3 regions of the Pseudalkalibacillus sp. A8 genome follow, and region 2 is predicted to be linked to each of the others. Evidence: riboswitches for the same ligand, from Rfam matches in the RefSeq annotation. Region 2 holds a riboswitch; each other region holds the start of a gene.

Region 1 (10,833 bases), 130 kb from region 2:
CATGTAGTGCCTCCCGGAGCTTATCGGGAACATACTTTTCATGGATGCTAATCACCCCATATACCTTTCCATCTTTCACAAGCTTTACCTGATCACCGATTTGTAATTGAGAGGCTTTTTCTTCAGTTACCGGTAGAGTGATCGGAATGCTCCATGGCAATCCATTGTCAAGTCTCATATCGTTAACGACACTTTTATAATCTTTTTCTCCTAAAAATCCTTCAAGTGGACTGTACCCACCGATTGCAATCAATTCAAGATCACTGAGTGCGGTTGCATCCAATTCGATTTCTTTTTTCAATGACTCGTAATCAAAATGTGGATTGATACGATTGATCAATTTCCCTCCATGTGGAATGCTTGTGCTCATGTTAAATTCCTCCTTGTTCATGTATGGTACGTTTTTCTGCTTTGATCGTTTTGATCAGACTCAATGATCCAATGGTTGCAATGAATACACTCCCTATGACACTAAGGGTGTAGAAATCGCTATCCAATAAAACCTTGACCATCCCGTATGAAATGACAAGTGAAAATACAGGTGAGACGACCCAAACTTTTATCATTTGCAAAATGATGTTCTTTTGCAGGAAAGAAAGACCTTTCTGCCCCGTCCCGATTCCGATGATGGCTGAGGTTGTGATTTGTGTCAGTGGAACAGGTATTCCAAAAATGGACGCGATGATGACTAACGTTGCACCTGTTCCTGATATGGCACTACCTTCAAGAAGTGAGAATTTCGTAATACGTTTACCGTTTGTCTCCAACACCTTTCCTCCAAAGAGGATTGCTCCTAAAGCAATGAATCCACCTCCAATCAACGTTCCATGTGAGATAGAAATCATTCCAGCCCCAACCAACGGACCAATCGCATTGGCGACATTGTTCATTCCGGCTGAAAAAGCTTCCAAAAACCCCATCAGGATCAAAAGAACGGTCAACCATTTCTTCCAATTCCCCTCTAGAACAGTATGGTATCTATTCTGGATGGATTGGATCATTTTCCCGAAGATCAGGGCAATTACGAAAGCAATGATCGGAATTAGAATCCATATCAGGACAACGGTCAGTAAGCTTTTTACATAGAGTGATTGGTACGCCAGCCCCACACCAACGACCGATCCGACAGTGACTTCACTCGTGGATAACGGAATCCCGATCAGATTGGCGAACCCTAATGAAATGGTGGCCGCACCAAGGATGATGACTGCTGTCTGGGTTGTGATGATGTCTTCAGGGACGATTCCGGAGCCGATTGTTTCGACGACTTCCCCCCCACCTATGACCGCTCCAAGAAAAACACCTGTTCCACAAATGACCAAAGCGATGATTTTCTTGTTTATCGCACCCGACCCGTAAGAGACGCCCATTGATGCGGCAGCCCCGCTCGCCCCCATATTCATGGCGAAGAAGAAAGCAACTGAAAATGCAATCAGAATCATTTAACGTCTGCTCCCCTCATGATAGGTGCAGACCGCATTCTGTCTTCTTCAAATTCGTCCATCTCCCTGCTCGTAAATCAGCAGCATCATCTGTCGGTAAAGTGCATTTCTCACATCCGATGCTTGGATATCCCTGATCATGGAGGATGTTATAGGGAAGGTCATGGTCATTGATGTATCGCCAGACATCTTTCCAGGACCAGTGAATCAAGGGACAAACTTTGATTGCTCGAAACTTTTCGTCTTTATTGATGAACTCTGTGTCTCTCCGCGTAGGTGATTGTTCTCTTCTAAGCCCCGATATCCAAGCTTTATATCCTGATAAAGTCTGCGCGAGCGGAACCACCTTCCGGATGTGACAGCATTGGGTCGGATCATGTTCCCAGAGGTTCTCTCCATACGTTTCAGATTGTTCTGCTACTGTCAATTCAGGTCTTTTCATTTCAATTTGTAATTGCGGATAACGAGCTTTCACTCTTTCAATCAATTCATATGTCTCGTCGAAGTGAAGCCCGGTATCCAGGAAAACGATTTTTGCATATGGTTTAACTTTAGAAATCAAATCGACCAATACAATCCCTTCAGCCCCGAAGCTGCAAGCATAAATGAGGTCCTCCTTGTACTGGCCGTAAGCCCACTCCAATACCGGTAAAGCACCTTTGGTTTCAGAGTCTATGGAGATATCCAGTTTATTGTCAGACCATGTTTTGTACGTTATTAATTGTCCCAAATTAATCCCTCCTATCGTTTCTGTGAAAAAAGAAAGAGGCAACCCTAACCTGTTCAAAGGTTAAAGTCGCCTCTAGTTTGTCTAGTCAGCAGCCTTTTCAACTTTTCAATATTTGAGAATAAATAAAAGCCTTCCAAATTGGAAGACTCTCAGGCTAATCATCGTTTCACCTTATCTACCAAAATGGGAATCCATTTTGCTGGATTTAGCACCTTGCATACATGCAGGTTGCCGGACATCATTGGGCCAGGTCCCTCCGTCACTCTTGATAAGATTTAATTTGTTTACCATTCTAACTATTCCAAATGCAAAAGTCAACAGTCTTTTTTTGATTGTTTCGATTATTTTTACAGGTCGTTCTTCTCGATCCTTGCATAGCAGTATACAGGAGTCAATTTTTATTACACTTGGACAGGTTTTCTTTCTACAAGTTCAAATGCTTCATGCAAGCATTCAACTGCAGAGATCATTGCTGTGCTATCGACAATCGTAGACACTTTGATTTCTGACGTGCTGACCATCTTGATCTTTATTCCATGAGAAGCGAGAGCATCAAACATTTTAGCTGCGACACCTGGATTGGAAATCATTCCTGATCCCACGATCGATACTTTCGCAAGATCTCCATCATAGGTAATATGATCATAATTCAATTGAGGCTGGTATTCACTCAACACTTCCAATGCGTTATTGAGCACCGCTGAATCCAATGAAAAAGAAATATCCGTGGATTCATTGCCGTTCGTGTTTTGGATGATGATATCTACATTGATTTTGTGATCAGAAAGAATGGTAAATAACTTTGATAAAGTAGATATATCATCCTGCAATCCATGGACCGTCACTTTTGTAACATTATCTTCAAATGCAATTCCCCGAACTGTAAGATTTCCTTCCATAGAAACTTCCTCCTCTATCATTGTTCCGGTTTCTTTTTCCATACTTGAACGAACCTCTAATTTCACGTTATAATTTTTGGCAAATTCGACTGATCTAGGATGTAGGACTCCCGCCCCTAGATTCGCCATTTCAAGCATTTCATCATAAGAAATGGAATCCAACTTTCTTGCTTCTTTCACCACTCTTGGATCAGTAGTATATACACCCGTAACATCTGTATAGATCTCACACTTTTCAGCTCTTAAAGAAGCAGCCAATGCTACGGCGGTCGTATCGGATCCTCCTCTTCCAAGCGTGGCGATTTCATCGTCATCCGTCAGCCCCTGGAATCCAGCAACTATGACAATGTTTCCAGCAGCTAAGTACCCATTGAGTCGTTTTGTATCGATATCTAGAATCCTTGCATTGCCATGAGTGTTTTCCGTTTGGATCCCAGCTTGCCAACCTGTAAGTGAAACAGATTGATAGCCATTTTCTTGTAACGCCATTGCTAATAATGACATCGAAACCTGCTCTCCTGTTGAAACGAGCATATCAAGTTCCCTTTTTGAGGGATTGTTAGAAATATCGTTCGCCATTTGAATCAAATGGTCAGTGCTTTTTCCCATTGCTGAAACGACGACAACGACATCCTTACCTTGCTTGTAAGTATCGATGACCCGATCGGCCACATTTTGAATTCGTTCAATTGAACCTACAGATGTACCACCAAATTTTTGTACAATTAATCCCATCTTTACATTCCTTTCGTTTGAAAAAGATAAAGAAAACTTGGCAAAGCCAAGCCTGTGGCGACGGCTGAGCCTTAGTTCCTCGAAAAAGCAAATGCTTCTCCTTCGTGCGGAGTATTGCTTCCGAAGTGAACAGCTTGTGCACTTATACTTAAGAAAGTATTTATACTTTCTTATAGTGTAAAAAAGGATTGACTCATTAAAAGTGTGACGGACGTTTTATTTGAACCATCAAAAAAAATGGTTGAAATAAATAAACAAATCGTCAGACCTTGAGAGTCAATCCTCAAACGTCTGCCACACTTATTCCCTTTACGTGAGATAGTCCTCCATACGACAGCTGGGACTCTGGTCGTATGACAGCCCTGTACTTATTCAGTACAGGTCCAGCCAAATGCTCGTTGAGAAACAATTCGGCTTCGGCGAATCCCCCTTTCCTATGCACTCATTAGAGCTCAACCTCTTCATGCAAAGTACTTTTGGTTTTCGCGCCTCTACCATCACTTCAATGAAAATGTACTTGAAGTGTGGCCAATAAATTTAATTGTTTGTTATTTTAACAGATACATAAAAATGAAACAAGGCTTTTTTCAGAATAATTATTTGATGGAAATAATCATTAAAAAAGACACATCTCATGTTCCATGAAATGTGTCCACCCAGTACACTCATATTATTCCTATAGACAAATATAGCTGTCTTTAGTTCTTTGTCAATGGTTCATATGCTTTTTGTAAATCTTTTATATTTATTTTCTTCATCTGAAGCATAGCTTTCATGACTCGTTGCGATTTTTCAGGATCAGGGTCATTCAACATTTCTCTCAAAACGGCAGGAACGATTTGCCAAGATACGCCATACTTGTCTCTAAGCCAACCGCATTGCTCTTTTTCCCCACCAATGGATAGCTTATCCCATAACCCATCCACTTCATCCTGCGTCTCACAATCCACTAAAAATGAAATGGCAGGTGAGAAAGTGAAATGTGGGCCACCGTTCAGCGCTACGAACGATTGACCCTCAATATCAAAAGTTACAGTCAATACACTTCCCTCAGGACCAGGCCCTGCTTCTCCATACCGAGTCACATTCACAATCTTTGAATCCTTGAAAATTGAAACATAAAAGTTGGCTGCCTCTTCAGCTTGATGATCGAACCATAAGTTTGGAGTGATTTTTGACAGAGAAATACCCAAATCATTTTCCTCCTTCAGTTCATATATTTTCAAATAAAAAAGTTCGATCTATGTACTACCAAATCCTTCAACAATCTAACCGTCATCATAATAAAAAAGCAAAAACAGTAAGGACCGCGAATTCCCTTACTGTTGATTAACGTTTAAAAATCGTATTCATTAACAATTTTCTTTGTAATCAATTTATAGCCTTTTTTATTTGGATGGAGGGAATCACTGAAATACTCGGTAGATTTTTTTTGAAAGAGTTCATTGGTCGATATGAATTTTACACGTGGGTATTCATTGATGATCTCATTACTGGTCTTATTCCATTCTTCAATTACCTGCTCAATTTGTACTGAGTCAGGAAATGGATTGTATAGGCCGAGAAAAAGAATAGGCGCTTCCTGATTTTTATTACGGATGATACTGAGAATTTCTCTTATATTATTTTCATAGTCAGCTTTTCCAACTTCTAGCCGTTTTTCATAGATTGGCAGCAAATTGTGGCCATTACTTTTAAGTACATCATTTGTCCCGATGAAAATGATGAAATAATCTGCATCATCTAAGTCATCCTTTACATCTGTATTTTTTATTTGATAAAGCAAACCATCGGATTGTTGCCCTGGAATTCCATAATTATGAACTGTGACCGCTCCACCTTTGTTTTGCGAAAGTAACAATTGAAGATCACTGACATAGCCGTTTCCCGTATTGTCTCCTACCCCGTAGGTCAACGAATCACCTAACGCAACTACCTCTTCATGTTTTTTCGTCTTTGCTTCTTGCTTTTTATTAAGTCCCACGATACCAGCGATGGTTGAGATGATCAACACTGATCCAATGATATATAATAATATTTTTATCATATGCTCCTCCTAGGGCTTAACCTACCCTACTGAATTCCTGGTTAAACCAATTGGTCCATCGGAGGAGCTAAATTAGAAGCCATTTGATTGGAAGATCTCCTCATGTTTTCCATAGGGGTAATTTATTCTCATCTCCATCAAACAAATAAGCTTCTGCTGAACCAAGAACATTCATGCTTTGTCCATTTACAAAAATGCGGTTCCTTCTGGAAAGTCTATGATAGGAGATTCCCCATCATAAACTTGTGGTATTGTAGCTGCCTAGAATTTGAACGTCGTGGCCATAGGTTTCCAGGATTGTTTTCGCTCTTAACATATCCGGATCATCCACGCCCTTTTGTGTTTCAACAAAAAATCGATATTCGCCTAACTTCTTTTTAGTAGGACGAGATTCAATCCAGGATAAATTAATCGATAAAGATGAAAAAACGTTTAATATCGTTACCAGGACACCTGGACGTTCTTCGAAAGGAGTAATGACCAGCATTGCTTTATTTGAATGGGTAATCGTTTCTGGAGTATTCGTAACAATTACAAACCGTGTATGATTTTCCGTATAATCTTGAATATTTTTCTTGATTATTTGTAACCCGAAGGCTTGAGCGGACCATTCAGATGCTATTGCTCCGAATTCCTTTTCCCCTTCATCTTTGACGGCTTTAGCAGCAGCAGCGGTACTGCTGAAATGTCTGCTTGAAGCCCGCAGCGACTGTATATAATCCCTGCATTGAGCTAAAGCGGGAGGAATTGACCATACTTCCTTGATTTGATTGATTTCTGCCCCTTTTACGCTAAGCAAGTGTAATGCTACAGGTAATATGACTTCACCATCAATAAAAAGATTGTTTCTCAACAATCCATCAATTGTGATATTGATCGTTCCCTCAATGGAATTCTCAATCGGGACGATCCCTTTATCGACTTTCTTTTCTTTAATAGCCTCCAATACATCGATAATTGATTCACACATCAGCCATTCCATTTCATTTGAAGAAAAATATCGAAAAGCTGCTTCCTCTGAAAATGTTCCTTTAGGTCCTAAGTAGGCGACTTTCATATCGTGGCTCCTTTTAACAGTAGTTCATTAATTTCTTTACTCTAGCTTAAATTTAGTTTTAAATCAACTTCATATGATAGATTTATTAAAGCACTGAACAAATAAGAAAAGCCCCCTTGAGATTATAAAGGGAGCGAGTAAATCTTTTTCTACTTGAGTTTCCTTTCGATTTCATTATGTACAGACTCAATTTTTTCAGGAAGGACAAAGAGGTATTCGATCAAGCCTTCTAGCAATTCCATCAACAACACGGCTGTTTCATCATCAATTTCCCTTTCCAATTCAAGCATTTCATAAAAGGGACTGTCGGGATGGACCAAATGGCTGAGAGATTGAATAGGTTTACTTAAATCAACATGCTGGGGTAACAGTTCAAATTGTTGAGAAAGAGATTGTTCTTTTGTTTTCTCACCAAGATAGTTTTTGAGGACACTCTCAATGACACGTTTTGACATGACTGCTGTTGCAGAGTTGTCTTTTGCCTGACTAACATTCAAGGCAGACACATACGATCTGACAAGATCCTTCGGAATGTGTTTATTTCCTTCGATTTCATCCAGATGGCCTTTCGAAGCCATCGGGTCATAAATATAAACTTCGGCTTCTTGAACGCCTTGATCTGACCTGTCATTTAGCATGATTACGAATATGGATGGTTTCTTACATTCGGAACAAAGACCCTCAGCAAACAATCCCGTTTTCTTAACCTGATAATAATTTGCCTTCAATATAAAATTACCTGATCTACCACATTCCGGACATTGACTTTTGAGAGTTTTGGCAACCTTTAGGTAACCATATTGGGTATAAGATAGAATGGATGCTGGTAATATTTTTCTCACTGTGAACCTCCTAGATACTCCGACAAGAAATGTAATCTTTATTACTTACTTTTTCTATATATCGACATAAATTTCCTCTTAAAACTAAAATAAAATTATTATCTTCTGAAAATAATCGCGGATATAAAAAACACGCTCTCAATAGATCAGGAAAGCGTCAGATATAGCATATAGGAGTTTAAAACAATTAATAATACTTACAATCTTCAACAAAGTATACTCTTAATTGATCCATATCCAGTAGTTCTTTTTCCATCTTCACTCTCCCGTAGTTCGTCTTTTATAGGCTTAAGCCTCATAATCCATTAAATTTACTTTTATATTTTAGGACATACCATCCTGAAGATAATCTCGATACCAATTATTTCAAACCCCTGCTTTTAACTCAATCACTAATTTTTAATAAATGCCATAATAAAAGACGCGTTTTAAGTAACGCGCCTTAATCGGTTGTCCTGATTATTATTCTGGTTTTTCTGCCTTTTCTTTTGATGTGGCAACTTCCTTTTTTGCATTAGATACAGCATCCTTTTTGAACTCATCCTCAATATTTTTAATGTTGATATATTGAGTTCTTCCATTGTTATACATGTCTTCTTTCTTACTATTATACTTTTCTTTCGACAGCATTAAAATCGATTTCCCAGTGCGAGTACTCTCTTTTTTCAAAAATAACATGACTCCACCTAAAAACCCTGTTATAAAACACGAACTGACAATTCCCAATAATTTGAGGTTTCCGTAATTGTTTTTACCTTTTTTCATCATTAATCAATACTCCTGTTGTAAAGTTTTTTTAGCATTTCGTTTCTGTTTCCAATAATAACAGATTGCAAGTGCTCCGTACAAACCGCTCAAGTCCCGCTTACGGGTTATTTCCTTTCCTTCAGAGGTATTTTTCTTCACAGCGTTCGTTGCATCTACTAGTGATGAAGATAATTTTCTAGTAGTATCACCAATATCTCCGACAATATAAAATAAAGGGCTTAAAGCTCTTAATTTCTCATTTACATCTGCAAGAGTATCTTTGCTTGTATCAATTAACTCTCCAGTTTGCTTCGTCACTCTATCCAACTGTCCAGGTAATTGTTCCACAGTTTGATCGACACCCTTTATCGTTTACCGACAGAAGACTCCCACCTCAAGGAATGTGAAGGGCGTATCCCAATGAGTAGGTGGGAGATGAATGTCGGTTGGCGTTAGCCAAAGTGGACCTCGTTGTGTTAGAATAAGAACATACATTCCCTTCGGACGAGGTGGTCATTCATGTTCGTCAAAAAAGCGTATAAGTTCCGGATCTATCCAAACAAAGAACAGGAAACCTTAATCGCTAAAACCATTGGTTGTTCTCGTTTTGTATTTAATCATTTTTTAGCTCAATGGAACGATACCTACCGTGAAACAGGCAAAGGGTTATCGTATAATACTTGCTCTTCTCAATTACCGCCATTAAAGAAAGAATTCGTTTGGTTGAAAGAAGTTGATAGTACTGCACTTCAATCCTCCCTCAAAAACCTCGCTGATGCGTATACTCGATTCTTTAAAAAACAAAATCAGGCACCGCGGTTCAAATCGAAAAAGAACAACGTGCAGTCCTACACGACGAAACACACAAACGGGAATATTGCGGTTATCGACAACAAGATCAAGTTACCTAAACTGGGCTTCGTTCGATTTGCTAAAAGTCGTGAGGTTGAAGGTCGTATCCTTCATGTGACGGTTCGACGTCATCCTACCGGAAAATATTTTGTATCCATCCTTGTTGAAACAGAGGTTGAAGCGTTACCTAAAACCGGTTCAGCTTTAGGGATCGATGTTGGCCTCAAGGACTTTGCGATTTTGTCTGATGGAACAATACATAAGAATCACAACTATTTTCGCAAACTTGAAAAGAAATTAGCCAAAGCACAACGTACGCTTTCAAGGCGTAAAAAGGGTTCTTCCAACTGGCATAAGCAACGGATAAAGGTTGCACGACTGCATGAGAAAATTACCAATGCAAGAATGGATGACTTGCATAAAATCTCGACCGGTATTGTCAAAAACCACGACATCATCGGTATAGAAGATTTACAAGTAAGGAATCTATTGAAAAACCACCATTTAGCCAAATCTATCAGTGAGGTTAGTTGGTCGAAATTCCGTATGATGCTTGAATACAAAGCGAAGTGGTATGGCAAACAAGTAGTCATTGTCGCAAAAAATTTTCCCTCTAGTCAACTATGTTCAAAGTGCGGATACAAAAACAAAGATGTTAGAAATCTCGGATTGCGTAAATGGGATTGCCCTTCTTGCGGCGAACATCACGATCGAGACATGAACGCAAGTATCAATATTCGTAATGAAGCATTACGATTAACCGCAGGAACTGCGGGGATAGCCTAATTAAGAACCGGCGGTTGCACTGGTGCTCTTAGGAATCTCCCACTTCAAACAGACCGTAAGGTCGTTAAGTGGCGAGAGGTTCAAGTAAGTAATTTTGGTAACTATTCTGCAACTTATGGAAGTTTAGGTGGAATTATCGTCATGATGATCTGGTTCTTCTTAACTGGGTTGATTTTAATGGTTGGAGCAAAAATCAATGTAGTCAATCATAGAAGAAAACCCCTTCAGAATCAAACTTCTCAACCAGGTGAAATGAATGTGACCCACTAATTTCTCTTCATCTATGTTAAAAAACAGGGGGTAATGGCTATCATTACCCCCTTTAACAATGAAAACTTAAGAGTACTTTTTTTCATATCGAGATGAATTAATGAAGGCGTCCCGACAAAGAGTACGCCTTTTTTCAGTGCTTCAATTCTTAACTTGCTTTTTTAACAGTGACGACTTTTTTATCGAACTTTTTGGATTTTACTACCTTAGTTATGAACCATATGAGAACTGCAGTCCAGATAAATGCGCCAGCCACCATTGATGTCATGTACGGTAGAGCAAATCCTTCTGGGGCATAGAAAATATAAGTACTGACCACAGCTGTCATGAATAATGCCGGTATACTACAGATCCAATGAAACTTTTGATGTTTGATCAGGTACATGGCTCCAGTCCAAAGCATGACAGTAGCAACTACCTGATTGG
Region 2 (10,833 bases):
TTTTTATTGTACCTACATGTTACTCTTAATTCGACTCTTTAGCAAGGAAAAGGTAATATTTTAAATAAAGACGATGCAAGCTGCAACTCAAAAAACGGATTATGAGTCCCTCGTTTTCTGTTTACCTCGTTTTCTGTTTCTTGCAAAACCAGGGCGCCATAGACCTTCTTTGAATACCTTCCATGTTTTTTTCCACACTCAAATGTTCTTATGAGGCTGTTATCCGGATTTTCCGGACTCAAACAGTCCCATGACGGTAAAAAAATAGATCGACCCAAACTGAGTCGATCTTTCACTATTTATTCTTCCCAGACTTTAACTTCTTTCATAACATCGCCATTTTCCATTGATCTAGCCGTTTCAAGTCCGCTTGTTAATTTTCCAAATACAGTATGAACTCCATTTAGGTGAGGCTGTGGCTCATGTACAATGAAAAATTGGCTAGAACCAGTGTCTTTACCTGCATGGGCCATAGATAATGATCCCGCTTCATGTTTGTGTGGGTTTCCTTCAGTTTCACATTTAATCGTAGTTCCGCTTCCTCCTGCACCAGTTCCTGTAGGATCACCACCCTGACTAACAAAACCAGGTATTACTCTATGGAATGTCACTCCATCATAAAAACCTTCATTTGCTAATTTCTCAAAATTAGCTACAGTATTAGGAGCTTCTTCAGGAAAGAATTCCAATTCAATTTTTTCCCCATTTTCCATAAGGATATATCCTTTTTTAGCCATGTATAACATCTCCTTTGTTATATAAACATCAATTTACATGATATCATTTTTTTAACCAAAGCCATAGTAAGACATATGGAGCCTCATAGTTTTCAAAAAGTGAAATAAAGGAAGAAACCCCTGAGGCGTCAGGGGTTACTTGCTTGATACAAGTGTTTTTTTCAATGGTCTATCCAGATGGATCAGATCTTTATAGGATTCTCTTTCCACTACTAACTGTGCTTCTTCATTTTCAACAAAGACGACAGCTGGTCTTGGCAAGCGATTATAATTGTTCGCCATCGCGTAACCATACGCTCCCGTACAGAACATCGCTAAAATATCTCCTTGGGAGGTTTTCGGAAGCTGGATGTCATGGATCAACATGTCTCCGGACTCACAGCATCTTCCGGCAATTGATACTGTCTGCATGTTTTTTTGTAACAGACGGTTTGCGACCACTGCTTCATATTTCGCCTGATAAAGAGCAGGACGAAGATTATCCGTCATCCCTCCATCAACAGAGACATAATTTCGAATACCAGGGATTCTTTTTTCCGATCCGATCGTGTAAAGCGTCGTGCCAGCTTCTCCAACCAGGGAACGTCCAGGTTCGATCCAAATCTCCGGCATGCCAAGATCATGGTTTTCTACTTGTTTTTCCACTTCATCGATCAAGACGTTGATCACCTTCTCAATCGAGATAGAAGTTTCTTCAGAGGTATGAGCAATGCCGAAGCCCCCACCAAGATTTACAACTCTCGCTTCAAAACCATTTGAACTTTTCCATTCTAAAAGCTGATCGAACACTTTTTGGACAGCCATGACGAAACCATCTGCTTCAAAAATTTGCGAACCGATATGACAGTGGACACCGAGAACATCCATATGTTCAGATGCCAAACATTCATGCAGCGCTTGATCTGCTTGTTTACTGACGATATCAAAACCGAACTTCGAGTCTTCTTGGCCTGTCAGAATGTAATCATGCGTATGAGCTTCAATTCCAGGTGTAATTCTCAACAGAACAGGGATGACCTTGTTCAACTCTTGTCCTACCTGCTTTATTAGATCAAGCTCGTAAAAGTTGTCGACGACAATACACCCTACACCTTCTTTGACCGCCATCTGAAGTTCTTCAAGACTCTTATTATTTCCGTGAAAGTGTATCTTTTCAGTTGGAAAACCTGCATGAAGTGCAGTATACAGTTCTCCACCTGATACAACATCAAGGCAAAGGCCTTCTTCGTCAATCAATTGAAACATTGCTACACTAGCAAAAGCTTTACTTGCATAGGCAACTTTCGCTTCAACCTTCCTCTTTTTGAAAGTTGAACAGAATGCATGCGCTTGTGCTCTTATTTTAGCAACATCATAAACGTAAAGGGGGGTACCGAATTCCTTTGCCAATTCGATCGTATCTACCCCGCCGATTTCCAAATGTCCTTTTTTGTTCACTGTTCCAGTTCCTAAAAATGCCATTAATCAAATTCTCCTCTCTCTATTTGGAGAAAGCGTATTAACTGATAAAAATACCAAAAACCAGCCTATGTTGCGGTACATAAAAACTGGTTTAAACCCGTACCCTCATCAGTCGGAATAGCTCTCCACTACATTTGTAGTGACAGTCCGTTACTTATTCAGCAACGGCCCAGCAACCTTAATTGGGATTAAGTTTGCTTCGGCAAATCGACCTTTCATTGTCCGTCATCGCCCCCCTGGCTATGGACAGCTACTCATTCTCTCTGCGCCTCTACCCCATCACGTCAAATGAGGCAATTATTAAATTAAGAACTACTGTAGCATAAATAGCAGATTGAATCAACACCAAATATCAAGCATCGGATTGTTTTTTGTTCTGCTGTGGACGAACAATGCTTGGCCGAACCTTCGATAAAGGAACAGAGACCCTGACCAACACTTGCATCAAAGCTTGTGGATTGAAGGGGATGAAAGGCCATAGATATGGGGTATTCAAATTTTTGATACTGCACATGAATAACATTACGAAGGTACAGCCGATCATGAACCCTGGGACTCCGAAAAGGAATACGAGTGTAATCAATATCAGCCTCACGATCTTATTGGCGACACTCAATTCATAACTCGGTGTGGAAAATGAGCCGATCGCTGCGAGTGCAACATACAAGATGACTTCCGACACGAATAAACCGACATCTATTGCGATCTGGCCGATTAACACCGCTGCAATCAATCCCATTGCGGTTGAGAGGGCTGATGGCGTATGGATCGCGGCCATCCTCAAGACATCGATACCTAGTTCAGCAAAAATGATTTGAAGATAGATCGGGACATTCGATTCTTTGGTCGGTCCTATGAAATTCAGGTTGGGTGGAAGTAAATTTTCATTCAAAACGAACAACAACCAAATTGGCAATAAAAAGAGCGAAGCCAGCATACCTCCAAACCGAATCCATCTTAGAAACGCACCGATCATCGGAGTCTGGCGATATTCTTCGGCATGCTGGACGTGATGGAAAAATGTAGTTGGTGTAATGATGACACTTGGGGACGTATCCACGAATACGAGGACATGTCCTTCCAAAAGATGGGTTGCAGCAACATCGGGCCGTTCAGTATACCTTACAAGCGGATACGGATTCCAGCCTTGATTCACCAAAAATTCTTCAACAGTCTTATCAGCCATCGGAATCCCATCGATCCGGATCGATTTCAGCTCTTTTCGTATCGTTTCAATCAATCCAGGATCTGCTACATCTTCTAGATAAGAGATACAGACGTCTGTCTTCGAACGGTCCCCAACCTGCATGATTTCGTTTCGTAACCGTTCATCCCTTAACCTTCTTCTCGTTAGAGCCGTGTTTTCCACGATATTTTCTGTATATCCATCACGGGCCCCACGGACAACTTTTTCGACATCAGGCTCCTCTGGGGAACGTCCTGGGTAACTCCTTACATCGACAATAAAGCCTTCATTATGACCTTCGATCAAAACTGCAACCAGCCCTGAAAGGACTCGGTCAATGACTTCGTCTAAGTTCTTCGCTGTAGAAACCTGCTGATGAGCGAGGTGATTTTTAATGACATCTTTCGCTTTTGCGCTCGTCCGATATTCATGGTCCGCATCAAGCAGTTCTTTCAATAGCATGATGATGAATTCACTGTCACAGAGACCTGTGCAGTAATATATGTGGATTTCTTTATTCAAGATGTTCATTTTACGAACACCTACATCAAAGCTTTTTCCGATCCCCATCTTATCTTTCAGGAACTGTTCATTCTCTGCAATTTTCTTATGAATGGGTGTTTCCTCTTTCTTGGGATGCATTTCGGGTACTCCTTTCTAAGATGAGTTGGACCGCTTGCCTTGTAATCGGAGCTCCTCTTTCAGCAGTATCGATCCCTGACATTTTTCCGATATCCCCCACACCGACGATAAATGGAATATCCAGTTCATCGAGAACATAGACCGTGTCACCATCCAAACGGCCAAACTCCATATCTGGAAGTCCGCTTTTATCTACACCATAAGCTGACAATTCACCAAAACGGTCGATGCTCACATCTACATGGGTCCATTCAGCCAGGTGGGTTTTCGAAGCGACAGCAATCGCACCTAGTATCTCGATGTCTGGATGATTCGCTACATCACGCATAGCCCTTTCTCCAGGACCCTCACCTCGATACCCGCAGTCATCGAACATGACCAGGACTGGATCATAGGGTGTGGACAGGATCATCGAGACAATCTCGTCACCGGTGATTTTTGTCGGATTTCCCCAAGATTGGGAAATACAACGGCCGCCTATCTCTTTTGCGACTTGTTCCACAGCTTTCAATGCGTATAAATCTCCGTCAGTGATCATGATGACTCGTTTTTTCATATATAATCATCCTTTTGGTTTAAAAAGGACCGCCACGATGAAACCGAAAAGTATAGCAGAAGAAATACCCGCAGAGGTCAACTGGAAGATTCCCATCGCAATCCCGATAAATCCGTGTTCATCGGCTTCTGCCATCGCTCCATGAAGGAGAGAGTGACCAAAGCTTGTAATTGGAACAGTAGCGCCTGCGCCTGCAAACTGAATCAATTTGTCATATAAACCGAACCCATCAAGTGCAGCTCCTGCAACAACGAAGCTTGAGGTGACATGGGCTGGTGTCAATTTGAATATATCCATCAGTAATTGACCGATTACACAGATGAGACCTCCCACTACAAAAGCTATAAAATACTCGACCATCAAACACCACCTCCATCAGTAGCTTCTATCACTACACCATGCGCAATCGTAGGAATTGTTTCCTTTTGCTGGACCATCATCGGATTCATCAGGGCTCCTGTCGCCACAACGAATATCCGCTTCAGCTTCCCTTCTTTCATTTCTTTTAGAAGGTGTCCATACGTTACTACAGCTGAACATGCACAACCGCTTCCTCCAGCAAAAACCGGTTGATCTGGTCGATAAACCAGTAAGCCGCAGTCCTGATGATTAGACGACAAATCATAGTTTTTTTCACGTAATAATTCAAGCAAAATCGGTGAGCCGACGGCTGATAAATCACCGGTCACGATCAAATCATAATCATCCGGTGACCGGCCAGTGTCTTCAAAATGTGTTGCAATCGTGTCAGCAGCAGCTGGTGCCATCGCTGATCCCATATCGAAAGGATCGGTTATCCCAAGATCCAGCACGCGACCAATAGTAGCCGCTTTGATTTGGATCGGTGATGGTTTTGCACTGACGATAGAAGCCCCTGCACCTGTCACTGTATAAGTCGCTGTATCCGGTTTTTGTCCCCCATATTCTGTCGGGTAACGGAATTGTCTTTCAGCTGTGGCGTTATGGCTACTTACGGCAGTAAGCACTGTGTTGGCAAAATCCCCGTCAACCAACGCAGAAGCCAGGGCCAGCGTCTCCATCGATGTAGAGCATGCACCGAACAACCCAAGGTAAGGAATCTGGTTTTTACGGGCCGTGTAATTTGCGATGACAGTCTGATTGATGAGATCACCAGATAAAAATAAATCCATTTCATCCGGGCTTTTTCCAGCTTTTTTCATGCAAGCCTCAATTGCTTGCTCCATTAAGTGGCGTTCGGCAAGTTCCCAATTCTCTTGTCCGCAATGAAGATCACCGAACGTGATATCATAGGTTTCGCCAAGCGGACCAGCTGCCTCCTCTGGACCGACTGCAGTGCCTGTTGCATTGATGTATAAAGGTTTTGAATATGTCCAAGTTTGTTTACCTGTAAGCTTCATTGTTGTTGATCCTCCTAAGGCGTCATAATACCATCTGGAACAAATATCGGAGCATACCGATTATATAGGCAGCGACAGCACCGAATACAATCACGGCCCCTGCCAGTTTGAAAAGGTTTGTTGCAACTCCCAGCACGAGCCCTTCACTTTTATGTTCAAGCGCTGCACTCGTTACAGCATTTGCGAATCCGGTTACCGGAACGATTGATCCCGCTCCAGAAAATTGTCCAAGCTTGTCGTAAACCCCTAATCCTGTGAGTAAAGATGCAGCAAGAATCAGAGTTGCGACTGTAGGGTTTCCAGCTGTTTTCTCTGTGAAATTGAAAAAGGTGATGTAAAAATTAGTGATTCCTTGTCCGATCGCACATATCAATCCTCCGATTAAAAAGGCCTTTAGACAATTCACAAAATAAGGTGGTGTCGGTTGTAATGGTTTGATCTTTTCTTTATATGCTTGTTGTTCGGGTGACAATTTGTTCTTACCCATTTGTAACAGCTCCTTTTTGCCTTTAAAATTTACAGATGAACGAAGAAAATCCAGTGAAAAAGTGATCCTATTACTTTTCCGAATAAAATCGCCATCAACAAGAGAAGGACTTGTTCTTTGAAACCAACACGTTTCATAAGTATCGGCAGAACATTCAGGACTTCTGTCAAGGCAGCAGCCAGCATTCCAACAAAGGTACCGCTTGCCAGACCAATCGGGATCAGCAGCCATTGGCTCGAGGAGATTGTGAGATCCCTCAATCCGTACCAACTCGAAAACAAGACGCCGCTAATGATGCTTAATTCATAACTTCTTATTTTTGAGTTGGTTTTCGAAATCTGCATTAACCGGGGGATGATCCCAAACACCGTTAAAATGGCAACGAATCCTGCCCCTACCGCAAGTCCACCGCCTAAGCCTATTAACATGACGGTGATGATTTTAATTGTCATGAGCTTTCTTCTCGTTCTCTTTGTTCTCATGCATGATGACGTACTGGTCCAAATCTTGTTGATAGTTGAACATTTCCACTTCAAGCGGGCTCGGTTCTTCATTGAAACGTTTTTTGAAGATGTGGTTGAAAAAGAGGACCATCCCTAATCCAAGGCCAATAGAATAAGGAACTTGTAAAAGGAGCGGATAGTCATTTCTTCGTCCAGTCACCAAATAATAAATCTTTTGATGAACCTGCTGCATGCTTACATCCTCATGGAAATTCATGATAGCAAGTGCTGCACCGATGAATAATAGGATCCAAACAACGACAAAATAAACCCCAGTAATTTTCGGTCTCTTGTACTGGACTTCTATGATTGTTTGTGGTGTACCGACCGTTTGAATATCTAATTTCGGAAATTTTTTTCTGATGGTCTTCAACACTTTCATAAGATCTACGATGACGATTGTTTTGTCTTGTACCGTGATTTTATGAACAATCATTTGACCAATTTCTTGAATGACATCTTCAGGGCCAACGAGTTGAGCAAGGTCTTTAATTCGTATCGTCTGTCCAGGTGAACTAAGTAGCCTATGCCGCATACGCAAATAAACCGCTTCAACCTCCAAAAAAAGTCCCCCCTTATGCCAATTCGTTTATATGTAGTATGTTTCTTCCAAACCTCTCTCATTCTGTCCACCCAATCTATCCAGTAATTACCTATTGGGTTGATCAGATCTATGGTCTTTAACCTCCACGCGCAAATTATGATCAATTAGCGTGATATCATGAATTTCCGCATGATTATGTAAAAAACGGCGTGATTATGAGGAATTTCGGCGTGTTTCTAATTAAAAATAGAACTTAGAGGAAAAAATTGAGGAAAATAGGAAGTATTTGCTGAGGACTATAGTCACCATTACTTGAAAATAGACCCTATCAAAAAATAACCCAGATAGACGATTCATTCGTCCATCTGGGTCTTCATTTCTTGGAGGATTTTCTTTTCAAGCCTTGAAACCTGGACTTGTGATATTCCAAGCCGGTTTGCAACTTCAGACTGCGTCTGATCTTTATAGTATCGCAGATAAACAATCAGTTTTTCCCGTTCATTCAAGGTCTGGATCGCTTCCTTCAAAGCGATCTGGTCGAACCACTTCGAATCACCTTGATCAGAAATTTGGTCAAGCAATGTAATTGGATCTCCATCATTTTCATACACCGTTTCGTGGATCGATGATGGAGCACGTACAGCTTCTTGAGCCATCACGACATCCTCAGGACTGATACCAAGTTTTGTCGCAATTTCATTCACTGTTGGATTACGGCCAAGGTCTTTTGAAAGTTCATCCCGCACCTTCCGGACTTTATTCCCGAGCTCCTTCAGCGAGCGACTGACTTTAACTGTCCCATCGTCACGGATAAATCGCTGAATTTCTCCGATGATCATCGGAACTGCATAGGTTGAGAATTTTACGTCATAACTAAGATCGAATTTATCTACAGATTTAAGCAACCCGATACTGCCGATTTGAAAAAGGTCATCCGGCTCGTATCCCCTGTTCAAAAAGCGTTGTACAACAGACCAGACTAACCGCATGTTTTTCTCGACAATGGTATCTCTTGCTGTCTGATCGCCTTCTTGACTTCGTTGAATCAATTCTTTCATTTCCTTGTCATTGAGAAACGTATTTTTTTTGTCTTGTTTGACGTCCAAATCCATGGCTCATGCTCCTTAATTACAAAGCGCTTTATGATTTGTCAAATACTTCTTCAAGCGAATCGTGGTACCGAAGGATTTTTCTGTTTCGATTTCGATTTTATCCATGAAATTTTCCATTATCGTGAAGCCCATACCGGATCTTTCTAATTCAGGCTTTGTTGTGAATAAGGGCTGACGCGCTTCGTCCAAGTCATCGATACCGATCCCTTCATCACGGATCGCCAATTCAACGCATCCCTCATCCAGGATGCATTCAATGTAAACCATCCCGTCTGCATTGTTATCGTATCCATGAATGATTGCATTCGTAACAGCTTCAGAAACGACGGTTTTGATTTCAGTCAACTCATCTACGGTCGGGTCAAGCTGTGCGATGAATGCTGCAACTGTAACCCTGGCAAATGATTCATTTTCACTACGAGCAGAGAATTCCATCTTCATGACATTTTTCATTACGCCACCCCCAGCGTGTGCAAAGCTTTTTGTTCACTATCTTCAAGACGAATGATCTTGAACATGCCTGACATTTCAAACAGCCTTTTGACAGAAGGGGAGATTGAACATACGACCATTTCTCCACCTTGACTTTTTATCAATTTATAACGTCCAAGGATTACTCCTAATCCCGAACTATCCATAAATGACAAGGCTTCTAAATTCAATACGATATCATGGATATTATTTTCCTTAATCGTTTGATCAACTTCTGTCCGTAGCTGTTCTGCTGTATGGTGGTCTAATTCGCCGGCTAATCGAATACACAGTACACGATCTTTGACTTCGAGTTTCACACTAAGACTCACTAACCTCTCCTCCTTCATCTCGGTAGTGAGTCATTTCTATATGGTGATAATGGAATCCTCCTCGCTGACAAAACTAGTGTTGAATCGATTTATAATCTGATAATATGCGAAAATTTACGGTGTCTGCGAAAACTTGCCCACAGTTCTCTTGAACAGTCCCCACCAGTTTGCTGCTTCTACATTTTCAGATGCAACCAATGGTGATTCTGTCACTGTTTTTCCGTTGTTTTTAACAACCAGCGTCCCAAGACGTTCACCTTTTTCGATCGGCATTTTCACTTGTTTGTTGATTTTAATTTCTGTGGTCAGCTTCATCTTTTTCTCACCTTTCTTCATTAAAAGGGAGATCGGTTCTGAAGTCGCCATTTGTACAGTCTTCGAAACACCTTTGTGAACCGGAATTTTATCGATCATCTGGTGTCTTTCGTAGATTCGTTCCGTTTGATAATTCGCAAAAGCGTAATCAAGCATTTGGGTCACTTGGGCATTTCGTTCTTTTGTCGTTGGTGCTCCCATGACTACAGCGATGACTCGCATATCGTCTTTTTTAGCTGTCGCTGTCAAACAATATTTCGCTTCGGTCGTATAACCTGTTTTGAGTCCATCGACACCAGGATAGAATTTTACAAGCTTGTTGGTATTGACTAGCCAGAACTTTTTGTCAGTATTCTGACGTAGATAATCTTCATACTTGCCTGTGTAATTTGTAATCTGCTCATACTTCAAAAGTTCCTTTGCCATCAAGGCCATATCTCTTGCAGTACTGTAATGGTCTTTTTCCGGCAGCCCGGTAGCGTTTTTAAATTTGGTGTTCTTAAGGCCAAGCTCCTTCGCTTTGTCGTTCATCTGTTTGACGAAAGCATCGTTCGTACCTGCGATGAACTCTCCAAGGGCAACTGAAGCATCGTTCCCGGATGCCAAGGCAACACCCTTAAGCATCTCTTCGACAGTCATGATCTCTCCTTCTTCGAGGAAGATTTGAGAACCACCCATAGAGGCTGCATATTCACTTGTTCTTACTTTATCTTTCAGATTGATTTTGCCTTTATGTAAAGCTTCCATTACGAGAATCAAGGTCATGATCTTCGTCATACTCGCCGGAGGAAGCTTTTCATCAGGGTTTTTATCGAATAGAACAGTACCTGTATCTCTTTCAATCAATATTGCAGATGATGCTTTATTCGCTAGAGAATTGACTGTAACATGATCTTCATTGGCTAAAGCTGCTGGTGAAAGGACTGATACCCCCATCACGGCCGCTATCATACATGTAAAAAAGCGTTTCATAGACATAATCCCTCCATTCTTAGTATTCTTATATTTTCCAATTTTGGGCGGTTTATACTTTCTTCTGAATTTTGGAACTCGATTGATGGTAAGATATTTTTGTTTGGTGAGATCATGTCCGAGTTTTGCGAGAATC
Region 3 (10,833 bases), 950 kb from region 2:
ATCAGACCACTAGAAGCTTCCAATAAGCTAAAGATGGTTCTTTTCCAGTATCCACCTTGGTTTGATTGCAATCGCGAGAACGTCGATTTATTAAGACGTACGAAGGAAAGGATGGGCGATATCCCTGTCGCGCTTGAGTTCCGGCATGAGTCTTGGTTCCATCCTGCCTTTAAGGAACGTACATTGGATTTTATGAAAGAAGAAGGCTGGATCCATAGCATTTGTGACGAGCCTCAATCAGGAACAGGCTCGATACCGACTGTTCTGGAACCGACGCATCCGGATCACACGCTGGTTCGTTTTCATGGCCGTAATGTTCATGGCTGGCAGAAAAAAGGGAATCCTAACTGGCGTGATGTGCGGTATTTATATCGGTACAATGAGGAAGAGCTCTTAGAATGGAAGGATAACCTCTTGAAGCTTGAAAAACCGGGACATGAGGTAACGGCTCTTTTTAATAATAATTCCGGTGGAGATGCAGCAGATAATGCAAGGCAAATGGTCGCGCTCCTGGGAATCGATTACGAAGGACTTGCGCCTCGACAGCTCGATTTCTTCTGATTTTACCGACAAAAAGATTACTACTAGACAGGAGATGATACAATGAGCAGACAAATGCTCCATCTGTATCATATCAATGATCTGCATAGCCACCTGGAACAGTGGCCGAAGATCATGGCATTTTTAAAAGATCGACAACGATTACATGACGAGAATAATGAAACTTTCATTCGTTTTGATATTGGAGACCATGCCGATCGCTTCCATCCGATAACAGAAGGGACATCAGGAAAGGGCAATGTCCAATTGATGAATGAAGCTGATTTACTTAATGCCACCATTGGGAATAATGAAGGAATCACATTTTCTAAAGATCAGTTGGATCACCTATACGATGAAGCGAATTTTCAAGTATTGGTGGCGAATCTTAAAGAAAAAGATGGCTGCTTGCCAAAATGGGCGAAACCTTATGATATCCACACACTGGCAAATGGATTGAAGGTCGGTGTGATTGGGGTGACAGCTCCATATAAAGCCTATTACCAACAGCTTGGTTGGGAAGTAGAGGATCCGTATGGAGCGATTGAAATGACGACAAAACAAATCCGCAGTCAAGTCGATATTCTCATTCTGCTCTCTCATCTTGGACTGGAAGCTGATAAACAGATTTCTTCCGAAATGAGTGATATTGATATCATACTAGGGGCTCATACACATCATGTGCTTCCAAACGGACTACACGCCAATGATACGACAATCGGGCAGGCTGGAAAGTTCGGTGTTTACATTGGTCATATTGAAATCGAATGGGATGAAAAACTGTGTAGAATTGAACATGTGAAAGCTACTTGTATTGATCTCCAGGAGTATGAAATTGACGAAGCAAGCGAACAACTTCTTTCTCGATTATCTGAACAAGCCAATGAAAATTTACATGAAGTCGTGGCTGATTTGGACCATCCTCTTGATTTGGAGTGGTTTGGTTCTTCTCCTTTTACAACTTTATTAGCTGAAGCGATCAGAGAATGGTGCGAATCCGAAATCAGCATGGTCAATGCGGGCTTATTGCTTGAACCGTTAAAGAAAGGGCCTGTTACAAAAGGTGATCTCCACCGTGTTTGTCCCCATCCGATCAATCCGTGTAGAATCATGCTCAAGGGCGAGTATTTAAAAGAGTTGATCCACCACGCCATGACAAAGGAATTGGAAAACCTTGAAGTCAAAGGCCTCGGTTTCCGCGGAAAAGTGATGGGACGAATGGTTTTCGATGGTGTAGAGATCAAAGGTGAAGAGATGGAGGATGGCGAATATCATGTTCAGGAGATTTCAATTAATGGGGAACCGATAGTCCCTGAAAGAATTTATTCGGTTGGAGCAATTGACATGTTTACTTTCGGACGTTTACTTCCATCAGTCCATTATGCAGCGGAAAAGATTTATTACTTGCCGGAAATGTTGAGGGATGTCCTTGCATGGAAGTTAAAAACCTTTGAAAGATAGGCACTACGCCAACACGCTTTGTACTACTATGTCATATTGATAGTAGGGAAAAGGAGCGTGAGGAAAGATGATTACGGTCACTCCAATCGAAATCGATGGGCATCTATTTACAGGCGTAACAGTTGCGTTACCGAAAACGAATTTCATGTCGATCAGTAATGATAAAGGATATATCATGTGCGGGGCACTTGATGTTGCATTACTGAATGAGAAATTGGCTGAGCGAAAAATTATCGCTGGTCGAGCTGTGGGTGTACGAACATTGGATCAGCTCTTGGATGCTCCTTTAGAGTCCGTTACATTAGAAGCGGAAGCCATGGGGATCACCAAAGGCACCAGTGGACGTGAAGCTCTTCTTAAAATGGCTCGATGATAATCATGTACAAATTAATAGCGATACAACCCCCGATCATTGCATACATATAGCAATAGATAGGGGGTATCTTTATGTGGAGAATCCGGAGGCGTCCCCGAGAACGTCCTCTTCCATTCCAATATGTCTTCATCATATCGTTCATTATCTTCATCTTATTGACAGCACAGGCATTATGGCTCGTCGATAAGGGCTTACAGCCTACTCTGATGGAAATTGCGGAAAACGAAACAAAGAAGTACGCCCAGCTTGCTATACAAAGCGCAATTAAAAAACGGATCGTTGAATCGGACAGCATTGAAAACATCATTGACGTGACTAGGGACAATAATGGGAAAGTTTCTTCGGTAAATACCAACCCTAAGGTTGCCAATGAAATCCTCCAGCTTGCAACAACGAATGTACAATTTTATCTTGAACAGATCGAAGCGGGGAATGTGCCGGACCATGCTGAGTTTTCGGATGTAGAGGTGAAACGCGAAAGTGAAGGGAACCGGGGGATTTTCACCGAAATCCCTATGGGGCGTGCTACGCATAACACGTTATTGGCAAACTTGGGGCCGAAAATCCCTGTGGGGTTCCGTTTGACAGGAGCAGTCGAAACGGATGTAAAAGAGGAACTGATACAATCAGGGATCAATAACCAGGTTTATAAAGTATGGATCAGTGTCATAGTGGATGTACAGATCGTCGTTCCATTCGAAACGAAGAAATCGAGGATCGTAACCAATATACCCCTTGTGAATATGTTCATTAATGGTGAAGTTCCGGATTACTATAACAATGGCGGGAATGGTACACTGCAACCGACATTACCAATCGAGAAAAAAGAAAATGAAAGCAACAACTAGTAATTATTAGAAATAATGAATAAAAACAGAGATATGCTTGTTTTTTGACAGGTTATCCGTTATAATCCATTGTGTCGTAAAATTCATAGAGACCTTATCATCAGATGAGGTAGTGGAGCAAATAATATCAGTACTTTGGTGCGAGAAAGACATCGATGACCATCACTGGAAAGGGTTATTTGCCGAAACAGTTTACTTTTGTCGAAAGGTTTACTGTTGGGGCTGCATCAAATAGGTGTAGCACTGTCACTATTCGGGAAGATTGAATTAGTGGAGAACTACGTGATCGATGGGGGATAACTGTTACTTAAAAGGTAACGATAGGTTATTTTCTATCTATCGTTGCCTTTTTTATTTTTTGGCTTTGTAAAATTTTCTGTTGATTTCTAACAGATAAATGCTTTAAGTGAAATGCGTCCTGCGGGAAAGCGAGCCAGAAGTGATGTCTAGCTCAGCGACCAGTCACTTGGATCACTTCAAACTTCCTGCGGCGGGGGACACATTGATTTTTGGTCACCGAACTTTGTTTGGTTCGAGCCTCCTCGTCAGTTTTCCAGTGACCTACTAAGCGGGGCGATTCCGCTTTTCTTTATCCCGCGGAAAGGGATTGAATTTCGCGAAAATCAGCAATTAAGTATAACAGAGCCCGTTTTAAAAATTTCTAGGAGGTAAATAAATTCATATGGAAAATACAATTTATTCTTTGATTCCGCCGCTGCTGGCATTGCTGATGGTGGCATTGACGAGAAAAGTGCTGTTGTCTCTTGGCACAGGGATTCTTGTCGGAGCATTCATGCTTAATAATTTTAATATTCTAGCAAGCCTTACCCAGATTTTCGAAATTGTACGGGACCTCTTTGTCACACAGAACGATGCAGGTGCATGGGAAGTGAACACCTGGAACGTATTCATCTTATTATTTTTATTGATTCTCGGAATAATGACGTCCATGATTGCGATTGCGGGTGGAAGCCGTGCTTTCGGTGAATGGGCGATCAAAAAGGTGAAAACGCGTGTTGGAGCTCAAATTCTAACGATTGTCCTCGGGATTATCATCTTCATTGATGATTACTTCAATTCTCTTGCAGTAGGTAATGTAAGCCGTCCCCTGACGGACCGCCACCGTATCTCAAGAGCAAAGCTTGCATACTATATTGATTCCACTGCTGCCCCCGTATGTGTCATTTCACCAGTTTCGAGCTGGGGGGCTTATATCATTGGTTTGATCGGTGGTATTCTTGCCACTCATGAAGTAGCAGGAATCGGGGCTTTAGAAGCCTTTGTAAAAATGATTCCGATGAACATTTATGCATTATCCGCCTTGTTACTTGTATTTGCGACAGCGCTATGGAACATCAACCTTTTCTCGATGAAGACACATGAAGAGAGAGCTATCAATGAAGGTCAAGTGTTGGACCCGGAAAACAAAGCAGTACCTGGACAACAAAGTGGATTGCCAGAAAGTGATAAAGGGAAGGTAGGGGATTTGATCTGGCCGATCATCGCGTTGATTATCGGGACTGTAGGAGCAATGCTTTATACTGGTGCACAAGCAACTGAAGGAAATGTCACCCTGCTATCGATGTTTGAAAATACCGATGTAGCAAAATCACTTGTGTATGGAGGACTATTCGGCTTAGCAGTAACCATCCTCCTTTTCTTGACGAAGAAACTGCCTGGGAAGCATTTCGGTACAGGGATTTGGAAAGGAATCCAATCCATGCTCCCTGCCATCTATATCTTGATTTTTGCATGGGCGATCATTGCTATCATTGATGAAATCGGAACTGGAAAGTATTTGGCTGGAATTGTAGATGATAACATCAATATCGCATTCTTGCCCGTATTATTGTTCGTGATTTCTGGAATCATGGCTTTTGCGACTGGGACATCATGGGGAACGTTCGGTGTAATGCTTCCGATCGCTGGTGAAATAGCAGCCGCGACAGATATCAGTTATATCTTGCCGGTACTTGCTGCAGTCCTTGCGGGCTCCGTATTCGGGGACCATTGTTCACCTATTTCCGATACGACGATTCTTTCTTCGACTGGAGCAGGAAGCAACCATATCGATCATGTGATGACACAATTGCCATATGCCATTTTAGCAGCTGTTGTCAGCTCCATTGGCTTCCTCATTCTAGGATTTACGCAAAGCATCACATTGGCATTGTTAGTATCGCTTGCACTGATGATTATCATCGCATTCATATTAAGAAAGATGAGCTTAACAAGTATTGAAAAAAACTAACCTGAAAAGGCTTGAATGATAATTTTCGATAAAGCTCTATTAAATCCTGGTGTTGATTTTTTCAATTGCGAATTTTCTTTTAGCGAAATTTGCGACACTCCTGCGGGAACAGCGAGCCAGGCGAAACCCCACAGCGATTTAAGGATCTTCGACTAAATACCACCACGTCCTGCGCCTGCGGTTACTCGGCGCAAAACTACAAGGATAGAATATGAGTCCGTGGTCTTGTGGTGAACGTCGAATCCAACATAAGGAAAGCTTCTAAGAATTCTCATCGCAGACACGAAAATGATTTCATTTTTGTGTTGAGATCCTGTGCAAGTGAGTGAAGAAGCTCGCGGATCGTCCGGGAATGGAGTGAATTTCGCAGAAATCAATGATGAAAAATAACACAGTCTTCGAATAAAGAACTGGCACTTTTATTTAGTGTCAGTTTTTTGTATTTATGCAGTAGCTTTATACTATAATAACGTTTGCAAAATTTGGATAGAAATCACTAAAAATTTTAAGAATTCTTTGACATGGTCAAGCGTAATAGATATACTATAATCGAAAAAGTCAGAAAAAACGGAAGTTTTTTAAAAAGGGACTTTAGTCAGGAAAAACACATCAGAATGGGGGAGAATGTATGGAAAATCGAGCACAATGGGGCACGAGAGCTGGCTTTATATTAGCTGCTGTCGGGTCTGCAATCGGTCTCGGAAACATCTGGCGTTTTCCGGCAGTAGCCTATGACAACGGCGGAGGGGCCTTTTTTATTCCTTATCTAATCGCGTTATTGACAGCCGGAATCCCACTATTGGTCATGGAGTTCACTATGGGCCACAAGTACCGGGGATCTGCACCGCTTACTTACCACCGTATGAATAAAAAGTACGAGTGGATTGGGTGGTGGCAAGTATTTATTTCTTTTGTAATCTCAACTTATTATGCCGTCATCATCGCTTGGGCGATATCTTATTCCATTTTCGCATTAAATCTTAAGTGGGGTGATGACACAGAAGGATTCTTGTTCTCGGAATATTTGAATTTAAGTGCGCCAGGTGAAGTAGGAAGCTTGGTACCAGGGGTATTCATTCCATTATTAATTGTTTGGGTCATCACATTGGGCGTATTATTCAAAGGGGTCAAGAAAGGGATTGAAGCAGCTAACAAGATCTTCATTCCTGCACTAGTGGTATTATTCTTGATCATTGTCATACGTGCAATTACATTACCAGGAGCGGCGGCAGGTCTTGATGCTTTCTTCAAACCGAACTTTGATGCGATTTGGGATGGAAAGGTCTGGGTAGCAGCTTATGGCCAGATTTTCTTCAGTTTATCGATTGCATTCGCGATCATGATCACCTATTCGAGTTATCTGCCGAAAAAATCTGATATTACAAACAATGCATTCATCACCGGATTCAGTAACTCAGGATTTGAACTTTTGGCAGGTATCGGAGTCTTCAGTGCTCTTGGATTCATGGCAGTGGCAGCTAACGTGCCTGTGGATGAAGTTGTTACAGGTGGAGTCGGCCTTGCATTCGTCGTCTTCCCTCAGATCATCAACCAGTTTCCAGCGCTTAATGAATTATTCGGGTTCTTATTCTTTGCAACACTAGTCCTTGCAGGTCTATCATCACTGATTTCGATTGTGGAAACGTACGTGGCTGGTTTCTCAGAGAAATTCGGAACTTCACGTACAAAAGCTGTATTTGTGGGTGGGGGACTTGCAGCACTAGTCTCAATCCTATTTGCTACACAAGGCGGCTTGTTCTTCCTTGATGCTGCAGACTACTTCATCAACCAATTCGGTATCGCCCTTGTAGGATTAGTCGAAGTAATCGCAGTAGCATGGTTCTTGAAGAAACTTACCGATTTCCAAGGGCATTCGAATGAAATTTCGGATATCCGCCTTGGTGGCTGGTGGAAGATATGTTTAGGCATCATTACACCACTCATCTTAGGATACATGATGTTCCAACTTTTCAAGCAGAATCTGATGAGACAATTTCCAACGGAGACTGGAAACTATGAAGGTTATTCAGACTTCTTCATTTTCTATTCCGGATGGGCTGTTGCAATCGGAGCTGTAGTAGTCGGAATCCTCTTCTCTTTAAAGAAGTGGAATAGTAATACTTCTCTTGAGTCCGAAAAGGAGGTTAACTAAATGTCTGGTGGAGCAATTACTATGATGGTCATCGGAATGGTTGTCCTTTGGGGAGGTTTAGCTGCAAGCATTGCTAACGCGGTTAAAACTTCTAAACAAAAATAAAAAAGTGGATGAGCTGGTTCTAACCAAGCTCATCCTTTTTTCTGTTTAATGGGTCTTTTTTATCTTTTCCGGTTTTTAATACGGTCTTGCCGTTCCCATGCTTTCAGATATGGATAAGGATCGAATGACCACTCGTTGTAACCATTGTCACGGTACATTCCATAATGTAAATGCGGAGGAAATTTTCCTGCGGTCCCCGGTGGCCCGTACCCTGAGCTCCCTACAAACCCGATTGTTTGCCCTGGTTTGACAACCGAGCCTTTACCGATACCCTTCTCAAATCCATTTAGATGGGCGTAATAATGGTAAACGTTGTTCAAATCACGAATTCCCACACGCCATCCTCCAAAACGGTTCCAACCCGCTATTTCTACAATGCCATACGTTGTTGCTCTGACAGGTACACCATAATCAGCAAAAATATCGGTCCCTTCATGGATCCGCAGCCCACCGAATCCCCGTCGATCACCCCAAGTATTTTTAAAACTGTAATTTGACCTTATTGGTACAGGAAATGCTCGATCATGGAGACTTAGTGTCTGGTACTCCCGGAAGACTTTCGCAATGCCGAGGATGATATCGACTGTTTTATCTCGGTGGTAGTAATCCCACAAACCGATTTTAATATTTTCTTCATCAAAACCGTAAGCTTGAAGGTAATTGGCGAACGTGTAAAGTAAATCCTCATCATTGTTTCGATCCGCTTTTCCATCATTGTTGCCGTCAAGGCCATTACCACCAAACAGTGAAATAGTCGATGCATCCGAGTCGTCCAAATTAGGATTCAAAGGCCCAACCCATTGTATGGGCGAATAATAGATCCCGATCAAGCCTTCTTCTTCAGGAAGGTCTTTTTGAGCACGCCGGATCGATCGTTCATATTGATCAACCGCTGCCAGGTAATACCATGGGATCGATGTGAGAGCCTCCATCTTATGATAGAGGGCATAACGCTCAACATCTTCTTTTTGATACGCTTTCTTCGCTTCAGCTTTTTCAGTTGTACATATGCTTAGACCTATTATGAAAATGAGTAACACTACAATTTTTTTCATACAGGGAGTTCAGTCCTTTCCTGTATCTTTTCATAATGTTAGTTTGTATTGAAAAAGGTAAATAATGATTATCAAATGTTGGAAAACAGGTCGTATGCTTGGATAATGGAACTTCATCGAACAATATGATACAGTAGAAAGGTATTAGATCAACGCATCAGAGTAGTGTCACTCAATGCCGGAATCTTAAACTAATCCAATATTGGAGTGAGTTAGATGGCGAAAAAAGAAGAATATATTCGTAAGCCCGAATGGCTTAAGATCAAATTAAATACAAACGAAAACTACACTGGTCTGAAAAAAATGATGCGCGAGAAAAACTTACATACGGTATGTGAAGAAGCCCGTTGTCCGAATATCCACGAATGCTGGGCAGTCCGTAAAACGGCTACCTTCATGATCCTTGGCGATGTATGTACGCGTGCATGCCGCTTTTGTGCTGTAAAGACTGGTTTACCAAATGAATTAGATCTACAAGAACCTGAACGTGTTGCTGATTCTGTAAAATTGATGGGACTTAAGCATGCGGTCATCACAGCAGTCGCAAGGGATGATTTGAAAGACGGCGGGGCAGGTGTGTATGCTGAAACAGTACGTGCTGTACGCCGAGCAAATCCTTTCTGCACAGTAGAAGTACTGCCATCAGATATGATGGGAAAATACGAAAACTTGAAGACATTGATGGATGCCCGTCCAGACATCCTGAACCACAATATTGAGACTGTTGAAAGATTGACACCGAGAGTCCGTGCCCGCGCAACATATGAACGCTCACTGGAATTCTTGCGTCGTGCAAAAGAGATGCAGCCGGATATCCCGACAAAATCAAGTATTATGGTTGGTCTTGGCGAAACGAAGGAGGAGATCATCCAGACGATGGACGACCTTCGTGCTAACAATGTTGACATCATGACAATCGGGCAATATCTCCAACCAACTAAGAAACATCTGAAAGTCCAGAAATATTATCACCCGGATGAATTTGCGGAGCTTAAAGAAATCGCCATGTCAAAAGGTTTCAGCCATTGTGAATCAGGACCGTTAGTACGTTCATCATACCATGCTGACGAACAAGTAAATTCAGCATCTAAACAACGCCAACAAGAAGCAAAATAAGTTTAATTGGAAAGAGAAAGAGGCTGAACCGTCCGAAAAAGGGAACGGTATAAGCCTCTTTTCTTGTTTTCGTCTTTTTAAAAGCCAAAATATCTCGACAACTAATGAAATAGAAATGCTCAGACGAAGAAAGACGACCCCTCACTCATTGTCCTCCCTCAGATCTTCCATCGCCTTCCATTTCACCATCTTTATCTGGATCTGTGTAACCTTGAGGGGATTTTTTCATTTCTTTAACCAGACCATCAATACTGCGCTTCACGTTAGCCGAAGTTTCATCCATATTTTTATATCGTTCAATGTATTCGAAAAGGGTCGTATCGTCGGACACATATACATGGAACCAGCGTGGCACCACTGACATTGCGGATCTTTTTACGATATCAGCAGCTCGATCCCGATCATCAGTTTTGGCATCATAAACAATAAGTACTTTATCACTTGTTACGAGGGTAGCCGAATCTCTGATTATTCGATTCTGCATGACCATCCTCGAAATAGTGTCTGAAAGGATTTTCTTATCAATTTGTGGTGCGCTGCCGAAGCTACGACGATCATTGCTCGGACTTTGGATCCGAGTATAGCCGAAGTCATCCATTGCCTCCGGCGGCGTTTTGCCTGGGGTACCCGCCCGATCTTTAACATCGATGGTAGGATTCAATCCATTTCCGTTTGCACCATCATAATCACCTTTATCCATCCCGCAAGCTGGTAAGATAAGCATTGTACATGTTAATCCAGCTATCATGAATTTTTTCATTTACTGTCACCTCCTACCTATAGATTTTGCTGCAACTTTTATGGCTATACTGCCAGAACTTGTACATCTACCCATAAATCGTGATAAAATAGAAATGTGAATGGAGTGATGAAATTGGTTTGCGTAAATGGAATCAATTATGAAGTTATAGAGGAGTTTCGAAATGGAT

Evidence for each region. Region 2 has a riboswitch for lysine ahead of lysA (diaminopimelate decarboxylase). Riboswitches for the same ligand answer to the same signal wherever they lie in the genome.
Region 1: another riboswitch for lysine. It lies ahead of ACJROX_RS17345 (aspartate kinase); the one in region 2 lies ahead of lysA (diaminopimelate decarboxylase).
Region 3: another riboswitch for lysine. It lies ahead of ACJROX_RS22865 (Na+/H+ antiporter NhaC family protein); the one in region 2 lies ahead of lysA (diaminopimelate decarboxylase).

The regions. Positions count from the first base shown of each region.
Region 1 is NZ_CP174509.1:3,364,834-3,375,666, forward strand. It holds gene sat (sulfate adenylyltransferase) at 1-370, opposite strand, end outside; gene ACJROX_RS17335 (anion permease) at 372-1,442, opposite strand; gene ACJROX_RS17340 (phosphoadenylyl-sulfate reductase) at 1,459-2,172, opposite strand; SAM riboswitch class I at 2,341-2,447, opposite strand; gene ACJROX_RS17345 (aspartate kinase) at 2,574-3,806, opposite strand; lysine riboswitch at 4,118-4,308, opposite strand; gene ACJROX_RS17350 (VOC family protein) at 4,505-4,999, opposite strand; gene ACJROX_RS17355 (GDSL-type esterase/lipase family protein) at 5,143-5,853, opposite strand; gene pheA (prephenate dehydratase) at 6,089-6,910, opposite strand; gene ACJROX_RS17365 (hypothetical protein) at 7,060-7,752, opposite strand; gene ACJROX_RS17370 (hypothetical protein) at 8,215-8,520, opposite strand; gene ACJROX_RS17375 (DUF948 domain-containing protein) at 8,524-8,847, opposite strand; gene tnpB (IS200/IS605 family element RNA-guided endonuclease TnpB) at 9,019-10,137, shown strand; partial or broken gene ACJROX_RS17385 (YhjD/YihY/BrkB family envelope integrity protein) at 10,222-10,407, shown strand; gene ACJROX_RS17390 (carbon starvation protein A) at 10,556-10,833, opposite strand, start outside.
Region 2 is NZ_CP174509.1:3,495,976-3,506,808, forward strand. It holds gene ACJROX_RS18040 (peptidylprolyl isomerase) at 300-737, opposite strand; gene lysA (diaminopimelate decarboxylase) at 873-2,198, opposite strand; lysine riboswitch at 2,309-2,480, opposite strand; gene ACJROX_RS18050 (spore germination protein) at 2,551-4,026, opposite strand; gene ACJROX_RS18055 (stage V sporulation protein AE) at 3,992-4,582, opposite strand; gene spoVAE (stage V sporulation protein AE) at 4,589-4,942, opposite strand; gene spoVAD (stage V sporulation protein AD) at 4,942-5,961, opposite strand; gene spoVAC (stage V sporulation protein AC) at 5,984-6,448, opposite strand; gene ACJROX_RS18075 (stage V sporulation protein AB) at 6,478-6,900, opposite strand; gene ACJROX_RS18080 (stage V sporulation protein AA) at 6,890-7,513, opposite strand; gene sigF (RNA polymerase sporulation sigma factor SigF) at 7,849-8,607, opposite strand; gene spoIIAB (anti-sigma F factor) at 8,620-9,060, opposite strand; gene spoIIAA (anti-sigma F factor antagonist) at 9,060-9,410, opposite strand; gene ACJROX_RS18100 (D-alanyl-D-alanine carboxypeptidase family protein) at 9,525-10,697, opposite strand.
Region 3 is NZ_CP174509.1:4,441,647-4,452,479, reverse strand. It holds gene ACJROX_RS22885 (DUF72 domain-containing protein) at 1-561, shown strand, start outside; gene ACJROX_RS22880 (bifunctional metallophosphatase/5'-nucleotidase) at 604-2,001, shown strand; gene ACJROX_RS22875 (YunC family protein) at 2,069-2,374, shown strand; gene yunB (sporulation protein YunB) at 2,449-3,225, shown strand; lysine riboswitch at 3,328-3,514, shown strand; gene ACJROX_RS22865 (Na+/H+ antiporter NhaC family protein) at 3,908-5,476, shown strand; gene ACJROX_RS22860 (sodium-dependent transporter) at 6,105-7,628, shown strand; gene ACJROX_RS22855 (methionine/alanine import family NSS transporter small subunit) at 7,629-7,733, shown strand; gene ACJROX_RS22850 (M23 family metallopeptidase) at 7,793-8,788, opposite strand; gene lipA (lipoyl synthase) at 9,005-9,904, shown strand; gene ACJROX_RS22840 (YhcN/YlaJ family sporulation lipoprotein) at 10,050-10,664, opposite strand; gene ACJROX_RS22835 (YutD family protein) at 10,779-10,833, shown strand, end outside.